Regions from separate parts of the Paracoccus simplex genome, predicted to be linked through region 2. Evidence: riboswitches for the same ligand, from Rfam matches in the RefSeq annotation. Region 2 holds a riboswitch; each other region holds the start of a gene.
The links. Region 2 has a riboswitch for cobalamin ahead of ACFOMP_RS17660 (TonB-dependent receptor plug domain-containing protein). Riboswitches for the same ligand answer to the same signal wherever they lie in the genome.
Positions count from the first base shown of each region.

Region 1: another riboswitch for cobalamin. It lies ahead of ACFOMP_RS00270 (ABC transporter substrate-binding protein); the one in region 2 lies ahead of ACFOMP_RS17660 (TonB-dependent receptor plug domain-containing protein).
Region 3: another riboswitch for cobalamin. It lies ahead of ACFOMP_RS15595 (DUF1636 family protein); the one in region 2 lies ahead of ACFOMP_RS17660 (TonB-dependent receptor plug domain-containing protein).

Region 1 covers NZ_JBHRXE010000001.1:54,897-64,272, forward strand. Annotated here, with positions in the region: gene ACFOMP_RS00250 (ABC transporter ATP-binding protein) at 1-453, shown strand, start outside; gene ACFOMP_RS00255 (alpha/beta hydrolase) at 454-1,266, shown strand; gene ACFOMP_RS00260 (ABC transporter ATP-binding protein) at 1,454-2,221, opposite strand; gene ACFOMP_RS00265 (FecCD family ABC transporter permease) at 2,218-3,276, opposite strand; gene ACFOMP_RS00270 (ABC transporter substrate-binding protein) at 3,273-4,283, opposite strand; cobalamin riboswitch at 4,447-4,645, opposite strand; gene ACFOMP_RS00275 (DUF1127 domain-containing protein) at 4,837-5,031, shown strand; gene ACFOMP_RS00280 (thiol-disulfide oxidoreductase DCC family protein) at 5,169-5,624, shown strand; gene ACFOMP_RS00285 (gamma-glutamylcyclotransferase) at 5,668-6,369, opposite strand; gene ACFOMP_RS00290 (cupin domain-containing protein) at 6,864-7,298, shown strand; gene ACFOMP_RS00295 (hypothetical protein) at 7,326-8,843, shown strand; gene ACFOMP_RS00300 (helix-turn-helix domain-containing protein) at 8,889-9,376, opposite strand, start outside.
Region 2 covers NZ_JBHRXE010000055.1:33,517-42,892, forward strand. Annotated here, with positions in the region: gene ACFOMP_RS17625 (DUF6212 domain-containing protein) at 1-916, opposite strand, end outside; gene ACFOMP_RS17630 (hypothetical protein) at 878-1,213, shown strand; gene ACFOMP_RS17635 (sulfotransferase) at 1,587-2,318, shown strand; gene ACFOMP_RS17640 (nucleobase:cation symporter-2 family protein) at 2,514-3,986, shown strand; gene ACFOMP_RS17645 (bile acid:sodium symporter family protein) at 4,008-4,973, opposite strand; gene ACFOMP_RS17650 (Lrp/AsnC family transcriptional regulator) at 5,051-5,497, opposite strand; gene ACFOMP_RS17655 (aminotransferase-like domain-containing protein) at 5,625-6,911, shown strand; cobalamin riboswitch at 7,075-7,286, shown strand; gene ACFOMP_RS17660 (TonB-dependent receptor plug domain-containing protein) at 7,423-9,339, shown strand; gene ACFOMP_RS17665 (ABC transporter substrate-binding protein) at 9,333-9,376, shown strand, end outside.
Region 3 covers NZ_JBHRXE010000043.1:92,174-101,549, forward strand. Annotated here, with positions in the region: gene ACFOMP_RS15570 (precorrin-2 C(20)-methyltransferase) at 1-511, opposite strand, end outside; gene ACFOMP_RS15575 (precorrin-8X methylmutase) at 514-1,143, opposite strand; gene ACFOMP_RS15580 (precorrin-3B synthase) at 1,162-2,334, opposite strand; gene cobN (cobaltochelatase subunit CobN) at 2,331-5,489, opposite strand; gene cobW (cobalamin biosynthesis protein CobW) at 5,492-6,526, opposite strand; gene ACFOMP_RS15595 (DUF1636 family protein) at 6,530-6,883, opposite strand; cobalamin riboswitch at 6,962-7,162, opposite strand; gene cobO (cob(I)yrinic acid a,c-diamide adenosyltransferase) at 7,200-7,811, shown strand; gene ACFOMP_RS15605 (hypothetical protein) at 7,888-9,376, shown strand, end outside.

The DNA of each region.
Region 1 (9,376 bases), on a different contig from region 2:
GGCGTCGGGCTGGTCCCCGAGGGCCGGCGCTGCTTCGCGCCGCTGACCGTGGCCGAGAACCTGACCGTCGCCGCCCGCCCCGGCCCCTGGGACATGGCCCGGGTCTGCGCGCTGTTTCCCCGCCTGCAGGAACGCATGGGCCAGGTCGCGCGCACCCTGTCGGGGGGCGAGCAGCAGATGCTGGCCATCGGCCGGGCGCTGATGACCAATCCGCGCCTGCTGGTGCTGGACGAGGCGACCGAGGGACTGGCGCCGGTGGTGCGGCAGGAGATCTGGGAGGGCGTGCGGCGGCTGAAAGCCGAGGGATTGTCGATCCTGCTGGTGGACAAGTCGCTCAGCGAGATCGCCTCGGTCGCCGACCGGGCGGTGATCGTCGAACGCGGCGCGACGGTCTGGCAGGGCGGCATCGCCGATCTGACCCCGGACCTGACCGACCGCTATCTGGGGGTATGAATGGCGACGGCGATCTATCGCGGCATGACCCGACAGGACCTGGACACGGCCTACAGCAACACCGGCAGGCTTGCGGATTTTCCGGGGCTGATGCGGGACTTCCGCGCCCGCAGCGCCGCCCTCTATGCCGAGCATGATTGCCGGCGCGACCTGCATTACGGCCCCGGCGCGCGCCAGACCTACGACTGGTTGTCCTGCGGCAGGCCGGATGCGCCGGCCTTCGTCTTCATCCACGGCGGCTATTGGCAAAGCTGCGTCAAGGAGGATTTCGCCTTTTGCGCCGCCGGGCCGATGGCGCGCGGCCATGACGTGATCCTGGCCGAATACACGCTGGCGCCCGAGGCCTCGATGACGCAGATCGTGGCCGAGATCGGGCGCCTGCTCGATCATCTGGCGCCCCGGATTGCCGGGCGGCCGCTCTGCCTGGCCGGGCATTCCGCCGGCGGGCACCTGGCCGCCATGCATCGCGGCCACCCGGCGGTGGGCTCGGTGCTGGCGATCAGCGGCCTGTTCGATCTTGAGCCCATCGGCCTGGGGGCGCTGAACGACAAGCTGCAACTGACCCCGGCCGAGATCGCCGCCTGCAGCCCGCAGCGCCACATCGCTGCCGGCGCGCCGACGCTGGTCGCGGTCGGGGCCGGGGAGCTGCCCGAACTGATGCGGCAATCCGACGATTACGCCGCGGCCTGCCGGCGGGCGGGCCAGCCGGCGGCGCTGCTGCATGTTGCCGGTTGCGACCATTTCCAGGTGCTGGACGACCTTGCCGACCCGGCCGGCGCGCAACTGACCGCGCTGGCCCGGCTGGGCCGGTGAGGGGGGCGCAGGGCGCTGAACCGGGCCTGAAACGTGCCGAAGCCCCCGGCAGACTGCAGACTGCCTGCTGGCAGCGCGGCGTCATTCTGACGCGATGCGGCGCGGGCCGCAAAGGAGGAACCCGCTTCCCTTGCGGTTGAACATCCGCGCCTGATGAATGCAGCGGCGCGGCACGCGGGGTCCGCCGCTATTCTTCGAGGCAGCGAAAGCGAAGCAGAGTGGCGTGGTCGGCCGGGTCGGTCAGGGCCGTCGCGCCGACGCGGAAGGTCTGGGCCAGGCGGGCAGGGGTCAGCACATCCCGGGGCCGGCCGCAGGCGATCAGGCGCCCGTCCGCCATCACCCCCAACCGGTCGCAGCCCATGGCCTGGTTCAGGTCGTGCAGCGCCAGGATCACCGTCACCGGCAGGCGGTCCACCAGCCGCAGCAGCGCAAGCTGGTGGTGGATGTCCAGATGGTTGGTCGGCTCGTCCAGCAGCAGAAGCCGGGGGCGCTGCGCCAGGGCGCGGGCGATATGCACGCGCTGGCGCTCGCCCCCCGACAGGGTGGGCCAATGCGCGCCGGTCATCTGGGCCATGCCGACCGCGGCCAGCGCCTGATCGACGATCTGCGCATCCGCCGCGCCAAGCGGCTGCAGCGCCGACAGCCATGGGGTGCGGCCCAGCTCGACGGCAGCGCGGACAGAGAGCGACTCGTCGGTATCGGCCTGCTGTTCGACCAGGGCGATGCGACGGGCGATCTGCCGCCGGGACAGCCGGGACAGCGATGTGCCGTCCAGCCGCACCTCGCCCTCGGCGCGCGGCAGCAGCCCGGCGATCAGCCGCAGCAGCGTCGACTTGCCCGAGCCGTTGGGTCCGATCAGGCCGAAGGTCTCGCCTGACGCGATCTCGAGCGTCACGTCCTCGACGATGCGGCGCGGCCCGGCCTTCCAGCCCAGGGCGGTGGTGGACAGTCTCATCCCCGTCTCCGGCTGCGGATCAGGATCAGGGCGAAGCCCGGCGCGCCGACCAAGGCGGTGACGACGCCGATCGACACCACCTGCCCGGGGATCAACATCCGCGAGGCGATGTCGGCGACGATCAGGAACACCGCCCCGGCCAATGCCGACCAGGGCACCAGACGGCCATGCCGAGGCCCGACCGCAAGGCGCACGGCATGGGGGATGACAAGGCCGACGAAGCCGATGGAGCCGACAAGGCTGACCATCACCGCCGTCATCAGCGTGGTTGCCCCGATCAGCACCGCTTGCACCCGGCGGACCGGGATGCCAAGCGCCGCCGCGGATTGCGCGCCGAAGGCAAAGCCGTCCAGCGCGCGGATGTGCCAGCAGCAGGCCAGGAACCCCGCCAGCGCGACCGGCCCGGCCAGCGCGACGTCGGGCCAGCGTACGCCGGACAGGTTGCCCAGAAGCCAGAACATGATCCCGCGCGCCTGTTCGGCATTGGCGGATTTGGCGATGAAGAAGCTGGTCAGCGCGTTGAAAAGCTGCGACCCGGCGATTCCGGCCAGAACCAGTTGCGCCGACCCGCCGCCCGCGGCCCGCGCCAGGGTCGAGACCAGTGCGAAAGCCAGCAGCGCGCCGATGAAGGCGCCGGTCGAAAGCCCCAGCGTCCCGCCGCCGACCCCCAGGATCGCCACCGCCACCGCGCCGGTGGAGGCCCCGGCCGAGACGCCCAGCAGATAGGGATCGGCAAGGGCGTTGCGGATCAGCGCCTGCAGCACCACGCCCGACAGCGCCAGCCCCGCCCCGCAGGCGGCGGCGACCAGGATGCGCGGTATCCGGTAGTTCCAGACGATGGCCGCGTCGATGGGATCGACCGGAAACCCGGCCCCCCCGAGCTTGTTGGCAAGCACCGCCGTCACCGTCGCAACCGGCAGCGGCGTCTCGCCGATGACGACCCCGGCCAGGATCGCCGCCAGCAGCAGGCCCAGCCCGAAGGCCCCGCGCCAGACGAGAAGCCAGAGGTGGGGCCGGACCCGAAGCCGGCCGGCGGGGGACGCCGTCTCGGTCATCGCAGCCCAAGCACTGGCAGCGCCGCGGCCAGCGTCTCGAGCGCGGCGATGTTGCGGATCGAGGGGTCCATCGCATGCGCGTCCAGGATCACGATCCTGTCGTTTTCGACCGCATCCATCTGGCGGGTGACCGGATCGGATTTCAGGAAGGCGATCTTCTTCTCGTGATCGTCGGCCTCGTACCGGCGACGGTCCATCCGGGCGATGACGATGATCGACGGGTTGGCTCGCGCGATGGTCTCCCAGCTGATGGCCGGCCATTCCTCGTCGCTTTCGACGATGTTTCTCAGCCCCAGTTTCGCCATCAGGTAGCCGGGCGGTCCCTTGCGCCCGGCGACATAGGGATCGACATCCATTTCCGCCGAGGAGAACCAGAATACCGCCGAGGCGTCCTGCAGGTTCAGCGCCTTCGCCTTGTCGCTGGCCGCCGCCTCGCGCGCCTGCAGCTGCGCCACCAGCGCCTCGGCCCGCTCGGGCACGTCGAAAATGCGGCCCAGTTCGCTGACGCCGGCATAGACCGACTGCATCTCGAACATGGTCGAGCGGGTGCCGTCAGAGCCGCTGGCATTGTCCTTGTGCCAGCAGTCGGCGGGCAGGACATAGGTCGGGATGCCGACATCGGCGAATTGTTCGCGCGTGGCGACGATGCCCTGCGGGCCGACATGCCATTCGTATTGCGCGGCGACGAGGCCGGGCTTCCTCGCCACCACCGATTCGAAGCTCGGGTCGTTGTCGGCCAGCCGCTCGATCCCGGCATTCGTGTCGCGAAATTCGGGCAGGACTTCGGTGAACCAGACCGAGGTGGCGGTCACCTTCTCGGCCAGCCCCAGCGAATACAGGATCTCGGTCGCGGCCTGGCCCAGGGTGACGGCGCTGTCGGGCGCCTGGTCGAAGGTCAGATCGACCCCGCAATTCTGCAGCTTCAGCGGGTATTGCGCCCCGGCTGTGACGGGCGGCGCGAAGCCGGTCGCGCAAAGCAGCGCGGCGGTCAGGAAGCGGACGAACATGGCATGTCTCCGATGATGACGGCAGCCGAAGACAGGAGGGGAGAGCGCGGCCCAAGACCGGCCGGCGCCCCGCCGGCGGTCGCGGCGGCTGGCTGGAACCGGTGCGGCAAGGCACCTCGGGGCAAAATTCATCCGGCACCTCCCCGGGCACCCCGCCCGGGCTGGGTTGAGATTGACGTCGGCAGGTCTCCTGACTGGCGGGTCATCGGGGCGTCGCGGCCTTCCCATGGCGGTTGCCACAGTGGCGTCGTCGCGAAATCCCTTGCCGCCTACAGTTGCGGGGGCAGTTCCGGTTCGCCGGACAGGTCCGGCGGCGGATTCCCTTTCAATTCCTTGCGGAAACCGACGATGTCGGACTAGCCCGCCCGCCGGCCGATGGCAAGCCGTATCGTCCGCCGAACCGCCGTGCGGCTTCCCGCCCGCCGCTCATGCTGCAGCGCAGAACGCATGGCGGGTTTGCCGCGGGCATGGCTACTGCCGCCGGCTGTCGCGGCCTATATCCGTCCTGTCCGAAACAGGCCCGCTGAACGGGCAAGATGAAAAAGGTGCCGAGATGTCCGCTGTCGAAATGAGCCATAACCCCGCTGCCGGTGGCTTGGGCCGCATCGTTGCGCGTGTGACCGCCACGGTTGCCGGCTGGAACAACGCCCGCATCACCCGCCGCGAGCTGAACCTGCTGACCGATCGCGAGCTTGACGATATCGGCCTGACCCGCGGCGATATCGAGCGGATTGCCCGCCGCGCCTGAGGCGTAGCCGGCGATGAACGGACCCCGCGGCGATGCCTCGGGGTTTTTTCATGTCCGCCGGCCCGGCCCGGGCGCAGATCGCCCGCCGGCGGGCGATTGGGCTTGCCCGGCCGCCGCCCTTGCCTGATGCTGGCGGCATGACCGCGGCCCGTTCCCATTCCTTTCGCGACGACCCGCTGGTGCCGGGCTTCGACGATTCCGCACCGCTGGCCGTGATGGATGCGGAATGCGCGCTTTGCAGTTGGGGGGCGCGGATGATCCATCGTATGGACCGCTCGGGAGACGTGCGGATATGTCCGGTCCAGACGCCGCTCGGGGCGGCGCTGCTGCGGCATTACGGGCTGGATGCGGAAGATCCCCCGAGCTGGCTGTTCATCGAGGATGGCATCGCCCATTCCGATTGCGACGCGCTGATCCATGCCGGGCGGCGGCTGGGCGGAGCCGGCCGGCTGGCCGCGCCGCTGCGCCTGCTGCCGCGCGGGCTGCGCAACTGGCTTTACCGGCGCGTCGCGCGCAACCGTTACCGGCTGTTCGGCAGGTCGGACATGTGCGCCCTGCCCGATCCGGCCTTCCAGCGGCGACTGCTTCGCTGACGGTCTCCGCCCCGGAGGAGCAAGGAGGGCCGGGAGCCGGCCGTCATTCGCCGCGCCGGGCCTTGCCCGGTGCCGCATCTATTTCCTCGGCCACCAGTTGCTGCAGCGTCCAGATGTAATCGTCATGGATGCCGTGTTCCGCCAGACCCCGGACCGTGCGCAGCAGGTATTCCGCGCCGGACCCGGCCGCCCCGGCCGCACGGGCCAGCCGCCGGGCCTGTTCCTCGACGGTCAGTTCGGCAAGCTGCGTGCCGACCGGATCGGCATAGAAGGTCAGGGCCGGTTCGCGCCCGCGTTCGGTCTCGACCTCGATCCAGCAGGCATTGGCCGCGAGTTCATGGGCGACCAGCTCGCGCCGCAGGATGGCGCGCAGCGATTGCGTCTCGGTTCCCGGGGCGATGTCCAGCACCAACCCGTCGCAGCAGCCGCCCGAGGCGAGGGCGAGCATCAGCCCCGGCCGGTCCGGGGTGCCGCGGAAATGTTCGAGCGAGATCGAGAAGCTGCGATGCCAGCCAAGCGCGGTGGCGCGGCGGCGGGCGCCGACGGCAAAGCCGGGGTTCCAGATCAGCGAGCCATAGGCGAAGACCGGAATCGGCCGCGGCCGCCCGCGCGTCAGCCGGTCGGCCAGAAGGTCCAGATCGTCATCCTCGAGCATCCGCCAGCGCGGGTCGTGCAGCGGTCCCTCGGCCGCGGCCACGCGGGCGACATGATCGTCGGACAGCGCGATGGGGCGGCAAGTGGTCATGGGCTCTCCTGCGGGCGGTGACGAATCCACCCCCGCAAGGTTTCCGCCGGCAAGGGACGGGTCAACCCCGAAACCGCGATGCCCTATGCCGCGCCCTGCAAGGGTCTTTCGCGGGATTTCGGCGCGGTCGCCGGCATGCCCGGCGGGGACATGTCCAGAAGCCGGCCGCACAGCCGCGCCCGTTGCGCCATCGTCGCATCGGGCCGGTCTGCACCTCGGTCACCTCGACCGCCGGCCAGGCCGGAGCAGGATCGCCCCGACGCTGGCCCTCGGGGCAGCGGATGGCAGAATCATGCGTCCGTCACGGCGGCCCCCGTTTCGGTTGCCGAGGAAAAACCTCGGGCCGGTGCGGCGATGTTCCGGCGCGCGCCTTCACCGCCGACCGATGCTTCCCCCCGGGATCACCGTTTCGGATTAGGGGTTCTCTGTCATGCGGGGGGCGGCGCGTCGATGTTAGTCTGAAGCCCGGAAACGTCATGCAGGAGGAGAGCAAGATGACGCAATTCACTCGGGCTGCGGGGATGGCCATCGCGACCGTGTCGATGTGGCTGGGCGGCATGGTCAGCGCCGAGGACGCTGCCCAGATCACCCATATCGACGATGCCCAGTCGATGGAGATCGCGCCCATGGAGACGCCCGGCGTGAACGCCTTCCTTCAGGACGTGGTCGGTTCGGACAATCCCGACAAGCCGATCACCTGCGGCTTCTTCCGGCTGGAAGCCTCGGCCGAGCCGCTGGTCTATACTTATGATTACGACGAGACCAAGCTGATCCTGGAAGGGGAGATCACGGTTTCGGATGGCACGAACAGCTTCGACGCGACCGCGGGCGATGTGCTTCTGCTGCCCAAGGGCGCCAAGGTGACATTCACCACCAAGACCGCCGGCAAGGCTTACGTCTGCGGCGCACGCCTGCGCGACACCGCCTAGGCGCGGGATCGGAAAGGGGAGGAAAAAATGAAAAAGATCAGCACGGGGATGATCCCCGTGGCGGTCGCGCTGATCGCGGGCGCGGCCGCTGCCGAGGAAAGGCTCAACCTGGGCGACCTGACGCAGGGCGACCCGTTCTTCTATACCGCCGACCAGTCGATCAAGGCCGATGACGGGCAGTCGAAGCTGCTCGGTACCGGCCGGCCGTCGCGGACCCATTCGCAGATCCCGCATCTGCCGGTCTATATCGGCTATATGAGCACCAACTACACCTATCGCTTCGTCACCGTCGCCGAGCAGGTGCTGACGATGATCGGCGAGGGCAAGCATGGGCTGTGGCGGGTGCAGGAAAACGGCACCATCCGCGAATATCTCAAGCCCGGCGCCAAGGGCCTGGCCCCCGGCGCCGATCCGCTGGCGCCCGAAAACCTGGAGGCCGTGCGCCAGGACTACGCCTCCTATCTGCCCAGCGAGGGCTGGGACGGCTATCGCTATCCCGATCAGCAGGTCGATGCCGAGGGTCGGCTGACCTTCGTCGACCTGCCGGTGACGCATCCGAAATACGAGGGCCGGTATGCCGGGCATGTGCCCATCGACCTGCCCAATTTCTACTGCACCATGTCCGAGAACGATTTCCCCTATGCCCGGCTGGCCATGGATTTCGCCTTCTCGCAGCCCGGCGCCAACCAGGTCGGGCCGCTGGGCAAGCGCGCCGGGCTGGACATCAGGGAAAACTACACCCGGGTGCTGCAACTGACGCAGTTCCCGGATGCGCGTTCCTGGGTGAATGTCGGCCAGCCGGGGCAGGACGCGCTGCATGTCGACTGGAAGCCCGTCGATGCCGGCCGCATGCAGGCGGAATATTACCTGGTCGAGCGGCCGTTCTTCAACAAGCCCTATCTGTTCCTGATGGCGGTGTTCGACAATCCGGACAATGCGGACTTCCGCTATGTCCGCCCGGACGGCGCCTATTGGAACGACCTGCCCGACAAGGACGGGCTGAAGACCGAGGTGACGCTTGCCCCGCGCTTCCATCTGGAAGGCGGCGAGATTGCCGATGCGGTCGGCCTGCCGCTTTACGGTGTGCATCACCCGAACCGCGCGGCCTTCGGTGCCGGCGGCGCCTGCCCGCTGAAGGGCGGCGACTGGGGCCGCTATCCCGACACCAGCGGCGGCAGCGGCTGGCCGACGCAATACGAGGAGGTCACGCCGCTTTGCGACGCGGTGCTGGTCGACCTGAAATTCTATGCCAATCTGGACGGCCGCGACTGGAACGACCCGCACAAATACCTGGCCAATGCCGGGGTGGGGACCAGGCAGGTGCAATATACCGTGCAGCCCGGCACCTACGGGACGTTCACCGATCCCTATAACGTGGCGCGCGGCGTCACGAACCCGCAGCAGATGGACGTGCCGGAGACCATCACCCTTACCTATCCCACTGCCGGGGCGCCGGTCGAATATGCCGAGGTGCCGGCGCCTTCCGAGGATTATCGCGTGGCGGTGCCTGCTCCCAGCACCTCCTGCCGGCCGATCCCGGGCTGAGCCCGGGATCGTGCCATGGCCCGGGCCGACCCTTCCGGCCCGGGCCTAAAGCCAGACCTCGCATTTGCGGATCAGCTCGGCGCGGTTCGCGGCCTGCAGGCCGATCCGGGCATTGCGCAACTGGTTTTCGACGGTGCGGGCGGACTTGCCGAGCAGCGCGCCGATCTCGTCGCAGCTCAGGCCCTGCGCGGCCAGCCGGATCGCCTGCAGTTCGGCCAGCGAGGGCCGGCGCGCCGGGCCATTGGACGGTGCCGCGGTCTTGCCATGCCAGTGGTGGCTGATCCCGGCCAGCGGTCCCAGGAAGTCGGCGGTGAACTCGCGCACGAAACCCTTGTCCGCGTCGGTCCAGGCATGGGGGTCGTGGGTATAGTCCAGGCACATCATCCCCACCGCGCGATGCGCAAAGGACAGGCGCTGGAACAGGATCGAGCGGCTGTCGATGGCGGTGAACTCCTCGCGGCAGTCGGCCAGCAGCGGATGCGATGCGACATCGTTGCAGGCGACCGGGCCGGGCTGGGCCCAGGCCTGGCGGA
Region 2 (9,376 bases):
ATCCATCCTCGTCCACCAGCCCATGCGGCGCCACGCCGACCGCGAAATTCAGGCTGGGAGCACGCACATGACCCACGGTGACCAGGGCCGAGACATGCGACAGGCCGGCCAGATCGACGCCGCGGATGATCGCGCAGGCCGGGCCGCTGCGCGACGGATGCACCAGAATGGCATCCTCCCTTTCCCAGAAGGCCGTCGATACATGGTCGGTCACCACGGGCGGCTGGGCGAAAAGCTCGGGGCTCGGCAGGCTGGACGGCGCGATGAACTCCGCCTCGTGGATCGAGGCGGCGCTGCCGCTGGACAGGGCCGGCGTGCAGGCGGGCAGCCGGACGCCGCCCAAGGACTGCCAGGCCCGCATGGCCAGGGTCTCGGCGGGGGCGGTTCCGGTGTCCGGGGTGGCGCGGAAGCGCGGGTCGGGAACCGGCTGGCCAAGGCCCAGCGTGATGCTGCCCGGACCCGTCCAGGTCAGCTTCAGCCGGCAATCCCGGCCGATTCCGGCGATCGGTTCGGCCAGGCAGAACCGCATCCAGCCGGTTTCCAGTCCCATGTCCGGGCTGACCGCCCGCAGCGGATAGGCCAGCCCGGCGGCATCCTCGACCGCCAGGGTCAGGCCGGCGATCACCGGCAGCACCACCTGCGGGAACCACAGGTCGATCGCCGTCAGGCTGACCGCGTTGATCGGCAGGTTCTGCACCACCGTCTGTCCGCTGGACAGCGCCAGCAGCGCACCCGTGGGCTGCCAACTGAGGGCGTTCGACAGTTGCGGGTTGCCAAGGCTGTAAAGCAGGTTCTCGATGTCGCGCAATCGGGTCTTGATGCCGATGCTTTCCGAGCGAAGCTGCGCCGCCACCGCCCGCGCCTCGCCGATCTGGCGATGCGAGGCGGCGATCTCGCCCAGCAGCAGCCGGATCATCTCGGCGCGGCCGGCATCGGGATGGCGCGGATCCAGCTCGATCAGGGCCAGCCGTGCATGCGGGCTGCCGGCCAGCGCCGTACGCAGCTCCTCGGCGTGGCCGGCCAGGGCGATCGCGGCGAGAAACGGGCGATCGACGGGATAATCGGATCCGATCCCATCCTTCCCAAATCCCAGCGCTTCAATTTCAACGTTTTCGGGCAGAAGTCCGCGCGCAAGTTGCTGCACGCGTCCATCGACGATGAACGAGGTCATGGTGCACTCTATTTTTTTAAAGCCAAACCGGAGCTGACCTGATCCCCCGGACAGGGGGCTGCAGTTGCTATTTACTCTTCAACTCGCGACAGAGGCATGACAAAGGCCAACACCTTTTGGCAGTGCGATACCGGCTTTTAACCTGACGAAAAGAACAGGTTCAGTCCTAGCGTCAAAGTTGTAGTAGCGCTAGTAGGATCAGCGCCTGGAAGAGTAAATTTTAGGCAACGACCTGCGATTAAAGCAGAAATTTCCTCTGCTGCACGGCAAGGCTGCAAAAGACGATTCGCGCGCGGGGTTCTCCGCCCCGGTCGGGCGCAACCACAGCCGCCGGGTCGACACAGGGCGGCGGCAGGCTTTACCCCTTGCCCCATGCCGGGTTAAGGCTGGCGCAAACCGAGAAGGGCCGGTCCGGATGCCAACCTATCGCCATCTTTTCGCCCCTCGGGACGGCTATGTCTTCGTCGTGACCTATGGCCGTTCGGGCTCGACCCTGACCCAGAGCCTGCTGAACGCGATTCCGGGCTATGCCATCCGCGGCGAGAACGCGAATCTGACGCATCTTTTCGCCAAGGCCATCCATCTGGTGCGCGAGCACGAGATGTTCCGCTGGCGCCGCGAGGATCTCGGGAAGCCACGTGCCGAGCGGCGGCCTTACCTGCAGCCGATCCTCGGCAAGCCCTGGGATCCCTGGGCCGGAGCGGAAAAGGTGAACCCCGACCAGTTCAGCCTGGCGCTGATGGATCTGTTCGTGCGCCAGATGCTGCGCCCGCCCAAGGATTGCCGGGTCTGCGGCTTCAAGGAAATCCGATTCCACGAAGATCCGAGCTTCTTTCGCCACCATCTTGACATCATGCGGGCGGCGTTTCCCAAGACGCGTTTCCTGTTCCAGCGCCGCAACCACGAGGCGGTCGCCAGGTCCAGCTGGTGGGCCAAGCAGCCGCGGGAACAGGTCTTTTCCCAGCTGCGGCTGGCCGAGCGGCTGTTCGCGGATTATATCGCCGAGCATCCCGATTGCACGATGATGCTGGATTACGAAAGACTGGTCTCGGACCCCGAGCATATCCGCGCGATGCACGATTTCCTGGGCGAGCCGATGGATCCCGCTGCGGTCAAGGCCGTGCTGGCACGCAGCCTGAAGCACTAGGGGCGTCTTGCAGATCTCGCGCCGACACCGCCGCGATGATCGCCCAAGGCACAAGACCGGCAGGATCGGCGTATTTTATACCAATCCTCAACTCAGCTTATAGCTTTCTGTTAAAGTTGCTCCCGGTTTCTGCCGATAAGTTCCGCCCGATCCCGCAGGAGGAGAGCCTGCGCGCGGAGAGAGGGGGAGATGTCCGTGGAGTCAACCACATATCCGACAACCGAATCAAGCCGGCCCGAGGATGAGAAGCTGGGGCCTTTCGCCAATCTGGCCTATGGCTTCCAGCATATCCTGACCATGTATGGCGGCATCGTCGCCGTGCCCCTGATCGTCGGCCAGGCCGCCGGGCTGTCGCCGGCCGAGATCGGGCTGCTGATCACCGCATCGCTGTTCGCCGGCGGCGCGGCGACGCTGCTGCAGACCATCGGCCTGCCCTTCTTCGGCTGCCAGCTGCCGCTGGTACAGGGCGTATCCTTCGCCGGGGTGGCGACGATGATCGCCATTTCGGGCAATGGCGGCATCCAGGCGATCTTCGGCGCGGTGATCGCCGCGTCGTTTCTGGGACTGCTGATCACGCCGGTCTTTTCGCGCATCACGCGCTTCTTTCCGCCGCTGGTGGCCGGCATCGTCATCACCACCATCGGCCTGACGCTGATGCCGGTGGCGGGATCCTGGGCCATGGGCGGCAACCGCGCCACCGCCGATTACGGCAGCCAGGCCAATATCCTGCTGGCCGGGGTGACCATGCTGATCGTGCTTTTGCTCAGCAAGGTGGGCAATGCGGCGATCTCGCGGCTGTCGATCCTGCTGGCCCTGGTGATCGGCACCGTCATCGCCTATGCCTTCGGCATGACCGATTTCTCGCGCGTGGCCGAGGGGCCGGTCTTCGCCCTGCCGCAGATCTTCCATTTCGGCTATCCGACCTTCGGGGTCGCGGCGATCATCTCGATGTTCATCGTCATCCTGGTGACGCTGGTCGAAACCTCGGCCGACATCTTCGCGGTGGGCGAGATCGTCGAGACCAAGGTGGATTCGCGGCGCCTGGGCGACGGCCTGCGCGCCGACATGCTGTCGAGCATGCTCGCGCCCTTCTTCGGCTCGTTCACGCAAAGCGCCTTTGCCCAGAATGTCGGCCTGGTCGCGGTCACCGGGGTCAAAAGCCGCTATGTGGTGGCGACCGGCGGGCTGATCCTGGTGGCGCTGGGGCTGCTGCCGGTCATGGGCCGGGTGGTGGCGGCGATCCCCAGCCCGGTGCTGGGCGGGGCCGGCATCGTGCTGTTCGGCACGGTCGCGGCCAGCGGCATCCGCACCCTGTCGCGGGTGGATTACGCCAACAACATGAACCTGATCATCGTCGCCAGCTCGATCGGCTTCGGCATCATCCCGATCGTCATCCCCAGCTTCTACGACCAGTTCCCGGCCTGGGTCGAGACCATCTTCCATTCCGGCATCAGTTCCTCGGCGCTGATGGCAATCACGCTGAACCTGCTGTTCAACCACCTGACGGCCGGCAATTCCGACCAGCCCTCGGTCTTCGGCGCCGCCTCGGAACGGACGATCCGCTATGCGGATATCGCCCAGCTCCGCGATGGCGATTACTATGCCGACGGCAAGCTGTTCGACGCAGAGGGCAACGAGGTGCCGCTGATCCGGGCCGGGGGCCACTGATCCGCGGGGCCGGTCCCGCGCTCACATCCGGGCGCGGGCCTGCCTTTGCGCGATGGCCGAGCAGACCAGCAGCTGGATCATGTGATAGATCATCACCGGCAGCACGGTGACGCCGACGGTCGCCGCCGGAAAGATCGCCGTCGCGATGGGCAGGCCGCTGGCCAGGCTCTTGGTCGAGCCGCAGAAGAACAGCACCGCCCGATCCTCGGGCGGCAGGCGGAACAGCCGCCCCGCCCCCAGCATGATCGCCATGGCCAGCGCCAGGAACAGGCTGACCACCAGGAAGCACAGCACCAGCCCTGGGGCCGGGATCGAGGACCAGATGCCCGCCACGGTGCCCGCGCCGAAGGCCGAATAGACGATCAGCAGGATCGAGCCGCGGTCCACCACCATGGTCAGCAGCCGGTGGCGCTGGACGAAGCCGCCGATCCAGGGCCGCAGCAACTGGCCGGCCACGAAGGGCAAAAGGATCTGGAGGGCGATCTTTTCGACCGCGTCCAGGCTGACCCCGCCGCCTTCCTGATGCAGGATGCGCGTCACCAGCAGCGGCGTCAGCACCACCCCGGCCATGTTCGACAGCGAGGCCGCGCAGATCGCCGCCGGCACATTGCCCCCGGCCATCGAGGTGAAGGCGATCGAGCTTTGCACCGTCGAGGGCAGCACCGCCAGGAACAGCAGCCCCAGGGTCAGCTCCGGTCCCAGCACGCCGCCGAAAGCCGCGGCCAGGAGCAGGCCCAGCAGCGGGAACAGCGCATAGGTGGCGCCGAAGGTCAGGCCCTGCAGCCGCCAGTTCAGCAGCCCGGCCCGCACCGAGGCCGGGTCCAGCTTGGCGCCATAAAGGAAGAACAGCAGCGTCACCGCCCAGAAGGTCGCGATGCGCAGGGCCTCGGCCGCCATGCCGCGCGCCGGCAGCAGCAGGCCAAGCAGGACCATGCCGAGCAGCAGCAGCATGTAGGTGTCGATGCCGATCCTTTTCAAAGCGTTCATCGCGATCCTCCCGACTGGCCGCGGTTCTGATACACATGGCCGGCGGATACAAGCGAGCCGGGCCGGCCAGGGCCGCCTCAGTCCAGCCCCTGTTTCAGGATCACCATGGTCGAGGTCTCGCCCACCGCAGGGATGCGCTGCAGCACGTCGCGGATGAAGGTACCGAGCGCGTCGATGTCGCGGACCTGCACCCGCAGCATGTAGTCGATATTGTTGCCGGTCACCAGGAAGCACTCGGCCACCTCGGGCCGGTCGCGCAGCGCGGCCAGGAAGCCGGCATTGTCCTCGGGCCCGGTCCGGGCCAGCCGGACGGCGATCAGCACGCTGATGGCCAGCCCCAGCGCCTGCGGGTCGATCCGCGCGGCATAGCCCTTGATGACGCCCGCCTCCTCCAGCCGCCTGACCCGTCGGCCGCAGGGGGTGGGCGACAGGCCGACCCGCTCGGCCAGGTCGAGGATCGAGATCCGCCCCTCGGCCCGCAGATGGGTCAGGATGCGATGGTCGATCGCGTCAAGCTCGGTCATGGTGAATCCCGCCATGATAATGGCAATTCATAGGGAATTGCAGCGCAAAGTGGAAGTATCTCGCGACTCTTTGCAGGGACATCCGCCGTCGGCGCGGTTATCCTCTGCCGAGGATCACGAGGATGCCATGCCCGCACATGCCCCTGCCCCCCATACCCCTGTCCCCCATGCCGCCGCGCCCGACGCCCCCATCGCCCCGGCCCAGCCGCAGGCCGCCAGCCGCCGCGGCTTTGCGCCATGGCTCGCGCAGACCAATGACGTGACCTCGGTCTTTCTGGCCGCCGGGCAGATCCCGGATCTGATCAACCTGGGCGGCGGCCTGCCCGAACCCTCGCTCTGGCCGGTCGAGGAACTGGCCGATCTGGCCGCCGCGGTGATCCGCAGCCACCCGGCCGAGGCCCTGGGCTATGGCCCGATCCCCGGCCTGCCGGCCCTGCGCGACCTGATCGCGGCGCGCTGCTCGACCGCGAACTTGCGGCTGACGCGCGACAATGTGCTGATCACCACCGGCGGGATGCAGGCGCTGGAGCTGGTGGGCAAGGTCCTGCTGCAGCCCGGCGGCACGGTCGCCGCGCAGAGCCCGGCCTATCTGGGGGCGCTGGACGCCTGGCGGCCGCATGTGCCGCGCTATCGCCCGATGCGGATCGAGCGCAACGACCACGACCCGCGCGCCGCGATGCAGGGCGCGCAGTTCGCCTATACCGTGCCGAATTTCTCGAATCCCAGCGGCCGGCTGGTCTCGCTGCCCGAGCGGCAGGCGCTGGTCGCCGCCGCCCATGAAACCGGCACCTGGCTGATCGAGGACGACCCCTATGGCGTGCTTTATTACGAGGGGGCGCCGCTGCCCCGGCTGCTCGACCTCTCGGCGGCCGGCCATCCCGGGCCCTATGCCGGGCCGGTGGTCTACATGGGCTCGCTGTCCAAGGAACTGACCCCCGGCCTGCGCATCGGCTGGGTGGTCGCGGCGCCCGCGATGATCGCGGCGCTGGCCACCGCCAAGCAGGGCTCGGACATGTGCACAAGCGGGCTGTCACAGATGCTGGCGCTGCGGGCGCTGGAAGGCGGCATGACCGAGCGGATCCGGCCCGCGATCCTGTCGCTTTACCGCGCGCGCCGCGACGCGCTTTGCGCGGCGATGCGCGAACATCTGGCGGGCGATCTGGACTGGCAGGTGCCGTCGGGCGGCATGTTCGTCTGGGCGACGGCCCGCGACCCGCGGCTGGATACCGACCGGCTGCTGCAGGTGGGGCTGGCGCATGGCGTCTGCATCTCGCCCTCGAGCGTCTTCGACCCCCAGGGCCAGGACCGCCGCTCGCTGCGGATCAACTTCACCCTCAACCCGCCCGAGGCGCTGGAGGAAGGCTGCCGCCGGCTGGCCCGGGCGATCCGCGCCACGCTGGCAGCGGCGGAATGACGCAGCCGCCGGCGGGCCGTCGCCGGGGCGGCGGGTCCGGGCGGGAAAAAGCTGCGGCCAGATCGGTATTTTTCGAGGCACGGGGCTTTTGCCGCGCCCCGGCCGGCAACCGGCCGGCAACCGGCAGCGGCACGGCGCGCTTGACAGGACGGGCTGCGCTGCGGCAATGCGGGGCCGCTACGGTTTCCGGCGCTGCCGGATGAAAAGGGAACATCGGTGCGCCTTGGGCCGCGACGCGGACCGGGCAAGGCCGGGGCTGCCCCCGCAACTGTATGCGGTGAGCGAAGGCCGCAGGCGCCACTGGGGGCATCCCGGGAAGGCCGGCCCGAGCAATGATCCGCAAGCCAGGAGACCTGCCGCAGCGATCACCCATTCCCGGCGCGGGGCGCGCCCGGAAAGCGGCCGTTCCGCAGAGGTGACAGTCTCCGTGCTGCGGCCGGGCTGCCCTTGGCCTTTCCGCAGGACAGTTCTGCAAATCGCGGGCCAAGCCCCGCGCTGGAAAGGCTTTGGAATGTTCAGAACCCGGGTTTCCCTGCTTGCCGCCACCGCCCTGCTCCTGCCCGCCGCCGCCCTGGGCCAGGACGCGCAGCAGCCGGTGATGCTGGATACGGTCGTGCTGTCCGGCGGCCTGTCGCCGGTCGTGGAAAGCGCCTATGGCCGCGCCCACAGCATCCTGACCGCCGAGGATCTGCAGGCGCGCGGTTTCGTCACCGTCCAGGACGCGCTGCGCGACCTGCCCGGCCTGGCCGTCACCTCGACCGGCGAGACGCTGACCAAGGTCCGCATCCGCGGCGGGGAATCCAACCATGTGCTGGTGCTGATCGACGGGGTCGAGGCCAATGCCCCCGGCAGCGGCGACTATGTGTTCAGCGGCCTGCTGACCGAGGATATCGAGCGCATCGAGGTGCTGCGCGGCCCGCAATCGACGATCTACGGCGCCAATGCCGCCGCCGGGGTGATCTCGATCACCACCCGCCGCGCCGCCGCCCCGGGACTCAGCTATGGCGGCGGGGTCGAGATCGGTGGCCAGGCCACCCGCGCCGCCAGCGCCTATGTCCGCGCCATGGGCGAGCGCGGCCAGATCAGCTTCTCGGCCGCGACGCGCCATACCGATGGCGAGGACGCCTCGCGCACGCCGGGCGGCGATACCGAGTTCAACGATCGCGAGACCCTGACCCTCAGCGGTTCCTATACCATCAGCGAGGCGGTGACCGCCGGCTTCACCCTGCGGCGCAGCTGGCAGGAATACGGCTATGACGCATCCCGGTTCGATCTGGTCGTTTCTCCCGACGACTATGTGATCGACACGCCGCACACCGCGGACCGGAATGAAACCTACGGCTCGCTCTGGCTCGAGGCCGAGGCACTGGCTGGCCGGTTGCTGAACCGATTCTTCATCGGGGGGATGAACCAGACCACCGATCATTTCGACGCCGGCGTGCCCGATTATGACGATGCCTCGCGGCTGCGGGATTTCCGATATACCGCCACCTGGGCGCTGGACGGCGGCCATGCCCGCGACGCCGCGCAGAAGCTGAACCTGGCCCTGCAGAAGAAGCGCGAAAGCTACGAAAGTTTCTTTGCACCCGGCGGCCGGTTTGAACGCGACACCAAATCGGTCGCGTTGGAATATCAGGGGCAGTTCGACAACGGCATCGGCGTCCAGGCCGGGCTGCGGCGGGATTTCAACGAGGATTTCCGCGACGCGACCACCTGGAACATCGCCGGCGCCTGGCAACTGCCCGGGCGCGACCTGCGCCTGCGCGCCGCGGCCGGAAAGGCCACCGTCAATCCCGACATGTTCCAGCTTTACGGTTATACGCCCGGCACCTATCACGGCAACCCGGACCTGACCCCCGAAACCAGCCGCAGCTATGAAATCGGCGCCGATCTGGACTTCGCCGCCGGCCGCGGCCAGCTGGGCGCGACCCTGTTCACCAGCAAGGTCGAGGACATGATCGCCGGGGCCGGCGAAACCTCGGTGAACGTCGCCGGCACCAGCACCCGCAAGGGTTTCGAGATCGATCTGGAATACGAAGCGGCGGACTGGCTGCGGCTGGGCGCAACCTATACCTATACCGATGCCCGCACCGAGAACGACACGCCCATCACCCGCCAGCCGCGTCACCGGCTGGGGCTGCGCGCCACGGGCGATTTCGCGCAGGGTCGCGGTACGGTCACGGCCGATCTGCGCTATGTCGCCGGCAATTACGACGAGGAATGGTTCAACACCGCCTGGCCCGACCTTCCGGCCACCACCGAACTGCCCGATTACGTGACCGTGAACCTGGCCGCCGGCTATGACCTGACCCAGAATGTCCGGCTGACCGGCCGCGTCGTGAACCTGTTCGACGAGGATTATTCCGAAGCCTGGGGCTATTACGGCCAGGGCCGCACCGTTTACGCGGGACTGACGGCGCAATGGTAAGGCGGCTTCGCCTGGCCGCCTGCCTGCTGGCCGGCCT
Region 3 (9,376 bases), on a different contig from region 2:
GGGCCAGCTCGGCCTCGGGCAGGGTGCCCATCAGCACCGTCATGGCGTCGTCGCCCCAGGTCATCGGCTGGCCGATGGCGTTCCAGCAGCCGGTCATGCCGGGAATGCCGGGGATGATCTCGACCGGGACGATGCCTTGCAGCCGGGCGTGCAGATGCATGAACGAGCCGTAGAACAGCGGGTCGCCCTCGCACAGCACCACCACGTCGCTGTCGGTGGCCAGCCGCGCCAGCCGCGCGGTCCAATCGTCGTAGAAGGCCGAGAGCAGCCGGTTGTATTCCGGGCTGTCGAAGGGGATCTCGGTGGTGACCGGATATTCCATCGCGTGTTCGACCGCGTCCGGGGCCAGCAGATCGGCGACGATGCGGCGGGCCTGGCCGGCGCGGCCCTTCTTGCGGAAATAGGCGATCTGCCGCGCATTGCGGATGGCGCGTTCGGCGCGGACCGAGATCAGGTCGGGATCGCCGGGACCGAGGCCGGCGCAGATGATCTTTCCGGTTTGGGGGCCCATGGTCATTCCTTCCGGCTGGCCAGCGCGTTGACGGCGGCGACGGTGATGGCCGAGCCGCCCAGCCGGCCGCGCACCACCAGCGCCGGGACGGGCGGGGCGTCGATCAGTGCCGCCTTGGATTCCGCCGCGCCGACGAAGCCCACCGGGCAGCCGATGATCGCGGCGGGGCGCGGACAGGCGGGATCCTGCAGCATGTTCAGCAGGTGGAACAGCGCTGTCGGCGCATTGCCGATGGCGACCACGCTGCCGGCGAGGTCGTCGCGCCACAGCTCCAGCGCCGCGGCGCTGCGGGTGTTGCCCATCTGCGCCGCCAGATCCGGCACGCGCGGGTCGTTCAGCGTGCAGATGACCCGGTTCGCGGCGGGCAGGCGGGCGCGGGTGATGCCCTCGCTGACCATGCGCGCATCGCAGAGGATCGGCGCGCCGTCTTCCAGCGCCTGACGCGCCGCGATGGCCATGCCGGCCGAGAAGATCACGTCGCGTTCCAGCCCCACCAGCCCGGCGGCGTGGATCATGCGCACCACCACCGGCTCTTCCTCGGCGGTGAAGCGGGCCAGGTCGGCCTCGGCGCGGATGGTGGCGAAGGACTGCGCGTAGATCCGGGCGCCGTCGGTTTCGTATCGGTGCAGCATCGGGGTTTCCTGGGGCGGCTATCGGAGAAGGGGTGGGATGCGGTCCGGCGCGAGCCCGGCCAGCCCGGCGGGATCGCCGGGCCGGCCGTCCCGGATCAGGTCGAAGCGGTCGGGGCCGGTCGCGACCAGCGTCGCCGAGGCCGCGCCCTGATGCGCGCAGCCCTTGGCGCAGCCGCTGACATGCAGGCTTCGGCCGGGGGCGAGGTGCGGCGCCAGCCGGCGCGCCAGCGCCCGGACATCGGCCAAAGCCTGCGGGCAGCCGGGGGCGCCGGTGCAGGCATGGACGCGCAGGAGCGGGTCGCTGGGGTCGAGGATGGCGCCGCCGATCTGCGGGCGGCTGGCGCCTTCGATCAGCAGCGCCCGCCACGGGGTGAGGCGCAGGGGGCCAAGGGCCGCCGCCTCGGTCAGTTGCCGGGCGGTGATCTGGCCGAAGGCGAAGCCCAGCAGCCAGCCGTTCGGCGCCGGGCCGGGTCCGGCCGGATCGGCGCTGGCGGGCCCGGCGGCGCGGTCGCATGGGTATTTGGACAACAGAGAAGGCGGGAGCGGAATCGCGCCGGGGGGCGCGGCGGGGCTGCGGCGCAGGTGGTCGCGCATCCGGCCGCGGCCGTCCCGGACGCCGCCCTGCGTGAACCAGCGCGCCAGTTCCACGGCGCGGCCGGCGGCCTGGGCGGCGTGCCGGGCCGTCAGCGCCCAGTCGCCGCCATCGGGCAGGATCAGCCAGCCCTCGGCCTGGGGGCGCAGGCGGATGTCCGCGGGCGTCCCGGCCAGCACCGGCGGGTCGGCATCGACGGCGAAGCCGAACTTGCCGGGCACCTGCGGCGCGTCGGGCGCGGTCATCGCCCGGGCGATGGCCTCGGCCGCTTGCCAGGCCGCGCCGTCCTGGGGCGCGAAGGGTGACAGGATCACGTTGCGCCGCGCCTCCGCCTCGGGGCTGTCGTCGAGCAGGCCGAGGCGGGCGAGCGCGGCGGTCGCCTTGCCATGTCCCCGGGCGTCGAGGCCGCGCAATTGCAGGTTGGCGCGGCTGGTCAGGTCCATCATGCCGTTGCCCAGGCTCCAGGACAGGTCGGCGATGGCCTGCGCCTGCCCGGGCTCCAGCCGGCCGTTGCGGGTGCGGATGCGCAGGACCAGTCCGTCGCCGGACGCCATCGGCCGCAATGCGCCGGGGCACCAGCCCTTGATCTCGAAGTTCATCGCGATGTCTCCGCCAGCACCGAATTGCGCCGCGTGGTCCAGAGGCCCGAGGCGAGCAGCCGCGCGAAAAGCGCGCGCATGGCGGCCAGCGCGGCGGGGTTTTCGCGCTGCAGGAAGGCCACGACCTCGGGCCGGCCCAGCGTCGCGTCGTGATAGAGGTCGAAGAGGTGCCCGGGCACCACCCCGGCCAGATTGGCGAAGGCGGCCATGTGGTCGAGCGTCGCCGCGATCTCGGCCGCGCCGCGGAAGCCGTGCCGCATCATGCCGTCGGCCCAGGCCGGGTTGGCGGCGCGGGAGCGGATGACGCGGGCGATCTCCTCGGCCAGGCTGCGGGCGCGGGGCTGGCCGGGGCGGGTGGCGTCGAGGTGATAGAGCGCGGGGGCGGGGGCGCCGATGCGGGCCATGGCGGCGGCGAAGCCCGCTTCATGCGCGGCATAGTCGCCGGCCAGCAGCAGATCGGATTCCGGCAGGTCCTGGGCGTGGACGAAGGCATCGGCCCGCGCCAGCCGGTCGCGGATCGCCTGCGGCTGATGGGTGATCCGGCCGTCGGCGGCGATGGCATGGGAGGAGGCGGCGAGCCAGGCCTCACCCGCCGCCTGCCGGGCCTGATCGGTGAAGGTTTCGGCCAGGTCGGCCAGGCCGAGGCCGTAGAGCCCCGGTTTCGGGCCGAAGACGCGGGGGGCGCGGCTGCGGTAGGGATTGTCCCCCGGGGCTTCGTCGCGGGCTGAGAGCGCCTCGGCCCCGGTCTCGAAGAGCTGCGCGAGGCCGGGGAAGATGTCGCGGAACAGGCCCGAGACCCGCAGCGTCACGTCGATGCGCGGCCGGCCAAGCTCGGCCAGCGGCAGGATCTCGATGCCTGCGACCCGGCCCGAGGCGCCGTCCCAGCGCGGGCCAAGGCCGGCCAGATGCAGGGCCATGGCGAATTCCTCGCCGGCCGTGCGCATGGTGGCGCTGCCCCACAGGTCCACGACCAGGCCTTTCGGCCAGTCGCCATGGTCCTGCAGGTGGCGGCGCAGCAGCTCCTCGGCCAGCTTCACCCCCTGCGCATGGGCGTTGCGCGAGGGCACGGCGCGCGGATCGACGGCAAACAGGTTGCGACCGGTCGGCAGCACGTCCTGCCGCCCCCGCGCCGGCGAACCGGAGGGGCCGGGCGCCACCCGACGGCCGGCCAGCGCGCGGGCCAGCCCTGCGGTTTCGCCGGCGGCGGTGCCATAGACATGCAGCCCGTCGCCGAAGCGGCTGTCCTTCAAGTCGCAGAGGAAGCGGTCGATCAGCGGGATCGCCTCGGAGGCCGCGGCGCCCGGAGGCAGGCCCAGGTCGGCCTCGACCCCGGCGGCGCGGGCCTCGTCGCGGATGGCGCCGATCAGCCGGTCGCGGCGGCGCGGGTCGAGCCCGTCGGCGGTGGAATATTCGTCGAGCAGCCGTTCCAGATGCGCCAGATTCCCGGGGATGGCGGAATCGACCAGCGGCGGCGGCAGGTGGCCCAGCGTCACGGCGGAGAGGCGGCGCTTGGCCTGCGCGGCCTCGCCCGGGTCGTTGACGATGAAGGGGTAGATCACCGGCAGGTCGGCCAGCAGCGCCTCGGGCCAGCAGGTGTCCGACAGCGCCACGGATTTGCCGGGCAGCCATTCCAGCGTGCCATGCGCGCCCATGTGGATCAGGGCATCCGCTTGCGTCCGCAGCCAGAGGTAGAAGGCGACATAGTCGTGGCGCGGCGTGCGGGTCAGGTCGTGGTAATCGTCGGCGCGGGTCTTCACCTCGCCGCGTTCGGGCTGCAGGGCGATCAGGTCGGCGCCGTGGCGGAGGGCGGCGAAACCGAAGCCTTCGGCCGGCGGCTCGCCCCATGCCGCCTGCAGGTCGTCCTGCAGGCTTTGGGGCAGGCGGGCCAGCGCCTTGCGATAGGCCGCGAGCGGCCAGTGGATGCACTCGGCCATGAGCCGGTGGCCGAGGTCGTCATGCGCAAGCCCGAGAATCGCGCCGCAGGATGCCAGCGCGTCCAGCCCCACCGCATGGGCCAGTTGATGCGTCTTGCCGGGATAGGTCGACAGCACCACCGCGCGGCGCGGCGCCGGCAGGCCGAGCCATGCCTTGATCCGCGCCACCGCCGCCGCGATGCGGCCCATGTCGGGGGCGTGGATCGCACGGGCGAATTGCAGCGCCGGGTCGCGCTGTTGCGGTTCCTTGAAGCTGATCGCGCCCAGGAAGATGCGGCCATCCACCTCGGGCAGCACGACATGCATGGCCAGGTCGGCGGCGGAAAGGCCGCGCTCCTCGGCCGCCCAAAGGGCGCGCGGCGCGGTGGACAGGGCGACCTGGAACACCGGGCAATCGGCGCCGTCGAAGGGCGTCGCGCCGGCATCGTCGCGGGCGGAAAAGGCGGTCATGTTCACCACCGCCGCAAGGCCGGGCAGGTGCGGCGCCAGCCAGTCGGCGAAGCCCGCAACCTTGAGCGAGGGCGCGAAAACCCCGGTCGCGGCAAAGCCCGCATCCCGCAGCGCCCGGATCGTCGCATCCACCGGGCCCAGATCGGCCGAGGTCAGATAGCTGCGGTAAAAGCTGACCAGAACCGGGCTCGCGCCGGCCGCCGGTTTTGTGATCACACCGGCATCGGGGTCATAGAACCCCCATTGCGGGATCGTGGCCTGACCCGTGACCGGCGCGGCGGCAAGCCCGGCCGCGCCCGCCAGTTCCGCCAGCGCGGTCTGGGCGGCAATCGCGCCGCCCTCGTCGCAAAGCGCGGCCAGCCGGTGCAGCACCGCCGCGTCCAGCGTCGAGAACCGTTCCAGCGTGGCGTCGGGCCGGCCATCGGCGGGCAGAAAGGCCAGCGCGATGCCATGCCTGCGGGCATGGTCCTGAAGGCTGGCGACGCCATAGGGCCAATAGGGTTCGCCGCCGATCAGCCGGACCAGCACGGCGCGGGCGCCCGCCAGCGTGGTTTCGAGATAATTATCGACCGAAACCGGATGCCGCAGCGCCGAGAGATTGCAGAGCCGCAGAGACGGCAGGCCGCCGGCAGCCCGGTGCCAGCCCGCCGCGAAAGCGCCGAGGTCGCTGTCGGAATAGGACAGCACGACCATATCGGCGGGGCTTTGGCCGGGGTCGGTCGGGACCTCGGTTTCCTCAAGCCCACGGCTTTCGCGAAAGACGACGTGCATCGTCAGGCCGCCAGAACCGCCCGGATCGCGGCCTCGTCGATGTCGTCATGCTCGGCGATCACGACAAGGCGCGAGGCGCGGGGCGCGGCGCCCCATGGCCGGTCGTATTGGTGGCGCACGCGTTCGCCCACCGCCTGCACCAACAGGCGCATGGGCTTGCCGGCGACGGCGACATGGCCCTTGACCCGCAGGATGTTCTGTTCGCGCGCAAGCCGGGTGATGCGGTCGGCCAGATCGGCGGGGTCGGCGATTTCGGCAAGCTCGATCACCACGGAATCGAAATCGTCATGTTCGTGATCGTCCGCGCCGTCGTGATGGCTGGGGCGGGCGGCCAGATCGTCCTCGGCTGCGGCACCCAGCCCAAGGATCACCCGTGGGTCGATCACGCCATCGGTCAAGGGCAGGATCGGCAGCTTGCGCGGGGCCTCGGCCTCGATGACCGCGCGGGCGGCGGCAAGGCCCGCATCGCCGGCCAGATCGGCCTTGGAAAGCAGGACGATATCGGCGCAGGCGATCTGATCCTCGAATACCTCGGACAGGGGCGTTTCGTGGTCGAGACTTTCGTCGGCCTCGCGCTGGGCCTGAACGGCGGCCTCGTCGGGGGCAAAGCGGCCGGCGGCCACCGCCTCGGCATCGGCCAGCGCGATCACGCCGTCCACGGTGATGCGCGAGCGGATCGCCGGCCAGTCGAAGGCTTTCAACAGCGGTTTCGGCAGCGCCAGGCCCGAGGTCTCGATCAGGATATGGTCGGGTTTCACCGGCATCGCCATCAGCCGTTCCAGCGTCGGGATGAAATCGTCGGCGACGGTGCAGCAGATGCAGCCGTTCGACAGTTCCATGATGTTCTCGGCCGGGCAGTTCGCGTCGGCGCAGGATTTCAGGATCTCGCCATCGACGCCCATGGTGCCGAATTCATTGACCAGCACCGCCAGCCGCTTGCCTTGCGGGTTCAGCATCAGGTGGCGGATCAGCGTGGTCTTTCCGGCCCCCAGAAAGCCGGTGATGACGGTGACGGGGGTCTTGGTCAGGTCGCTCATCTGTTATCCGATCGGGGGAATGCGCGCGAGGCTGCGCTTGCGGAAAATGGTGACGCGCTCGCGCCAGGGCACGATGCCGTCCGGGGCGTCGGCATAGGCGGCGGCGCCGGCCAGGATCTCGGGCGCGTCCGCGGCCGACATGCGGCCATAGACATAGGTCCAGCGGCCCGGCGCCGAGAGCGCGATGGCCGCGCCGCTGGCGCAGGCCGAAAGGCATTCGACCGGGACGATGCGCACGCCGTCGGGCGCGCTTTCGGCGGTCAGCGCGTCATGCAGCCGCGCGCCGGGCACCGGCTCGCCCTCGGGCACCGGCTGGCCGGCGCGGCAGGTGACGCAAACATGCAACGTGACGGTCATGCACCCTTCATCCGTTGTGGCGGCAGGGCGCAGGGGCACGGAATGCCCCAAGCCCCAGCGGGAACACCCCGTCCGCCGGTCGATCCTTCTGCGCTGGCAGGTCTCCCGGCTTGCGGATTCGGGCCTTGGCCCACGGCCGCCCCGCCTTCCCGGCTTTCGCCAGTGGCCTCGGGGCGACCTCTCCGGTCACGGTCGCGGGGGCGGCTGCTTTCAGGCGGTTGCCTGTCGCATTCCCTCTTCGCCTGTCATAGGACAGGAACCAGCGCCCCCTGTCTGTGCGCGCCCGGTCCCGACTTGTCAAGCGAAGGAGTGCCCGATGCAGACCGACGACAATGCCCGCCATGCCGAGAAGATGGCGAAGATCAAGGCCGCCCGCGACCGGATGATGCAGGACAAGCAGGGCGAGAAGGGGCTGGTCATCGTCCATACCGGCAAGGGCAAGGGCAAGTCCTCCTCGGGCTTCGGGATGATCCTGCGCTGCATCGCCCATGGCATGCCCTGCGCGGTGGTGCAGTTCATCAAGGGCGGCTGGGACACCGGCGAGCGGCGGCTGCTGACCGGGCATTTCGCCGATCTGTGCCAGTTCCACGCCATGGGCGAGGGCTTCACCTGGGAGACGCAGGACAAGGCGCGCGACATCGCCGCCGCCCGCGCCGGCTGGGACAAGGCCAAGGCGCTGATCCGCGATCCGTCCATCCGCATGGTCTTGCTGGACGAGATCAACATCGCGCTGCGCTATGACTACCTTGACCTCGGGGAGGTGCTGGCCTTCCTGCGCGACGAAAAGCCGCCGCTGACGCATGTGGTGCTGACCGGCCGCAATGCGAAACCGGACCTGATCGCGGCGGCCGATCTGGTGACCGAGATGGAACAGGTCAAGCACCCGTTCCGCGACGGCATCAAGGCGCAGCCGGGGGTGGAATTCTAGACCCGCCTGCTGTCATCTGTGCGTCGCGGAGTTTTCTGCAAGAAGATCACGAGTGAGTGCAAAGGAATATTCAGACATGTTTTTGAGGCAAGGCTTTGTTGCGCTGCTGGCCATCTGCCCGGTCTCGGCGGCCTGGGCGGTGCCCGCCACCGAGGAAGGGGCGGCACGGCTGCGCGGCGTTTTCCAGACCTATTTCGGCGGCACCGCGGGGGTGGTCAGCGTCACCCCGCAGGGGGAAAGCTATGAGCTGAAGATCGACCCGGCGCCGCTTCTGGCGCAGATTCCCGCCGAGCAGGCGCAGATCAGCATCTCGGCCCTGACCTACCGGCTGACCGACAATGGCGACGGCAGCTGGGGCGTCAGCGAGGACCAGGTGCTGAGCTGGTCGGTGGTGGTGCCGAAGACCTTCGAGCAGAAGGGCTCGACCAGGATCGAATCGACCGGCATCTGGGATGAATCGCTGATGAGCTTCCGCGAGCAGCAGGCGGTGATGACGGATTATGTCATCGATTCGGTGCAATATGCGCCGCCGCTGCCGCCGCCCGCGCCCGAGGCTGGCGCCGCGTCCGAACCAATGCCCGAGGAGCCGCAGGTCGTGTCGCGCGATCACCAGCGCACCGCGCGGATGGAGATGTCCCTGAGCGGCGCGGCGGGCAAGGCCGGCGGCGTCGATCAGGCCATGCGCTTCACCGCCGAAGGGCTGGAGCAGACGCAGGACATCGTGATGATTCCGGGCGGTGAGCCGGTGCAGATCCGGGTCACCGCCCCGGGCTATGACGGCAGCGGCCAGATCACCGGCGCCCGCACCGAGGGCGTGCTGTCCCTGCTGGCCTGGTTCGTCGCCCATCCCTCGGAAGAGCTGATCAAGGGCTCGCAGGAGGCGCTGCGCGACCGGGTCAGCGCGGCCATGCCGCTGTGGGACGAACTGTCGATGGATGCGGCGCTGCGCGATCTCAGGGTCGGCACGCCGCTGGGCGAGTTCGGACTGGCCTCGGCCAGGCTGATGGTCGGCATGTCCGGGGTCACCGCCGACGGCCGCTTGCAGGAGCAGGTGGCGCTGGCGGGCCTCAGCGTGCCCGAGGGCGTGCTGCCCTCCTGGGTGGCGCCGATCCTGCCGCAAGAGGTGACGCTGGACTTCACCGCCTCGGAATTCGACCTGGCGGCGCCGGCGAAGATGCTGATCGAGGCGGTCGACCTGGCGGCCGAGGACCCCTTCGCCAAGCTGGATCCCGAGCAGGTGCAGGCGGCGCTGCTGCCGCAGGGCAAGGCGGCGCTGACACTCGCGCCCTCGCAGATCAAGGGCGATGGCTATCGGATCGACTATCGCGCCGATGTCGCGGCCGGTCCGGGTGCGGTGCCCTCCGGCTCGGCGCTGATCTCGGCGACCGGGCTCGACAAGGTCGAGGCGGCGCTGGCCGCCGCCCCGCCGGACGAGGCCGGCCAGCCGCTGATGATGCTGCGCATGGCCCGCGCCATGGCCAAGCCCGGCGCCAGCGGCGAGAATGTCTGGGACATCCAGATGCCCGAGGGCGGCGGCCCCGTCACCGTCAACGGCCAGCCCATGG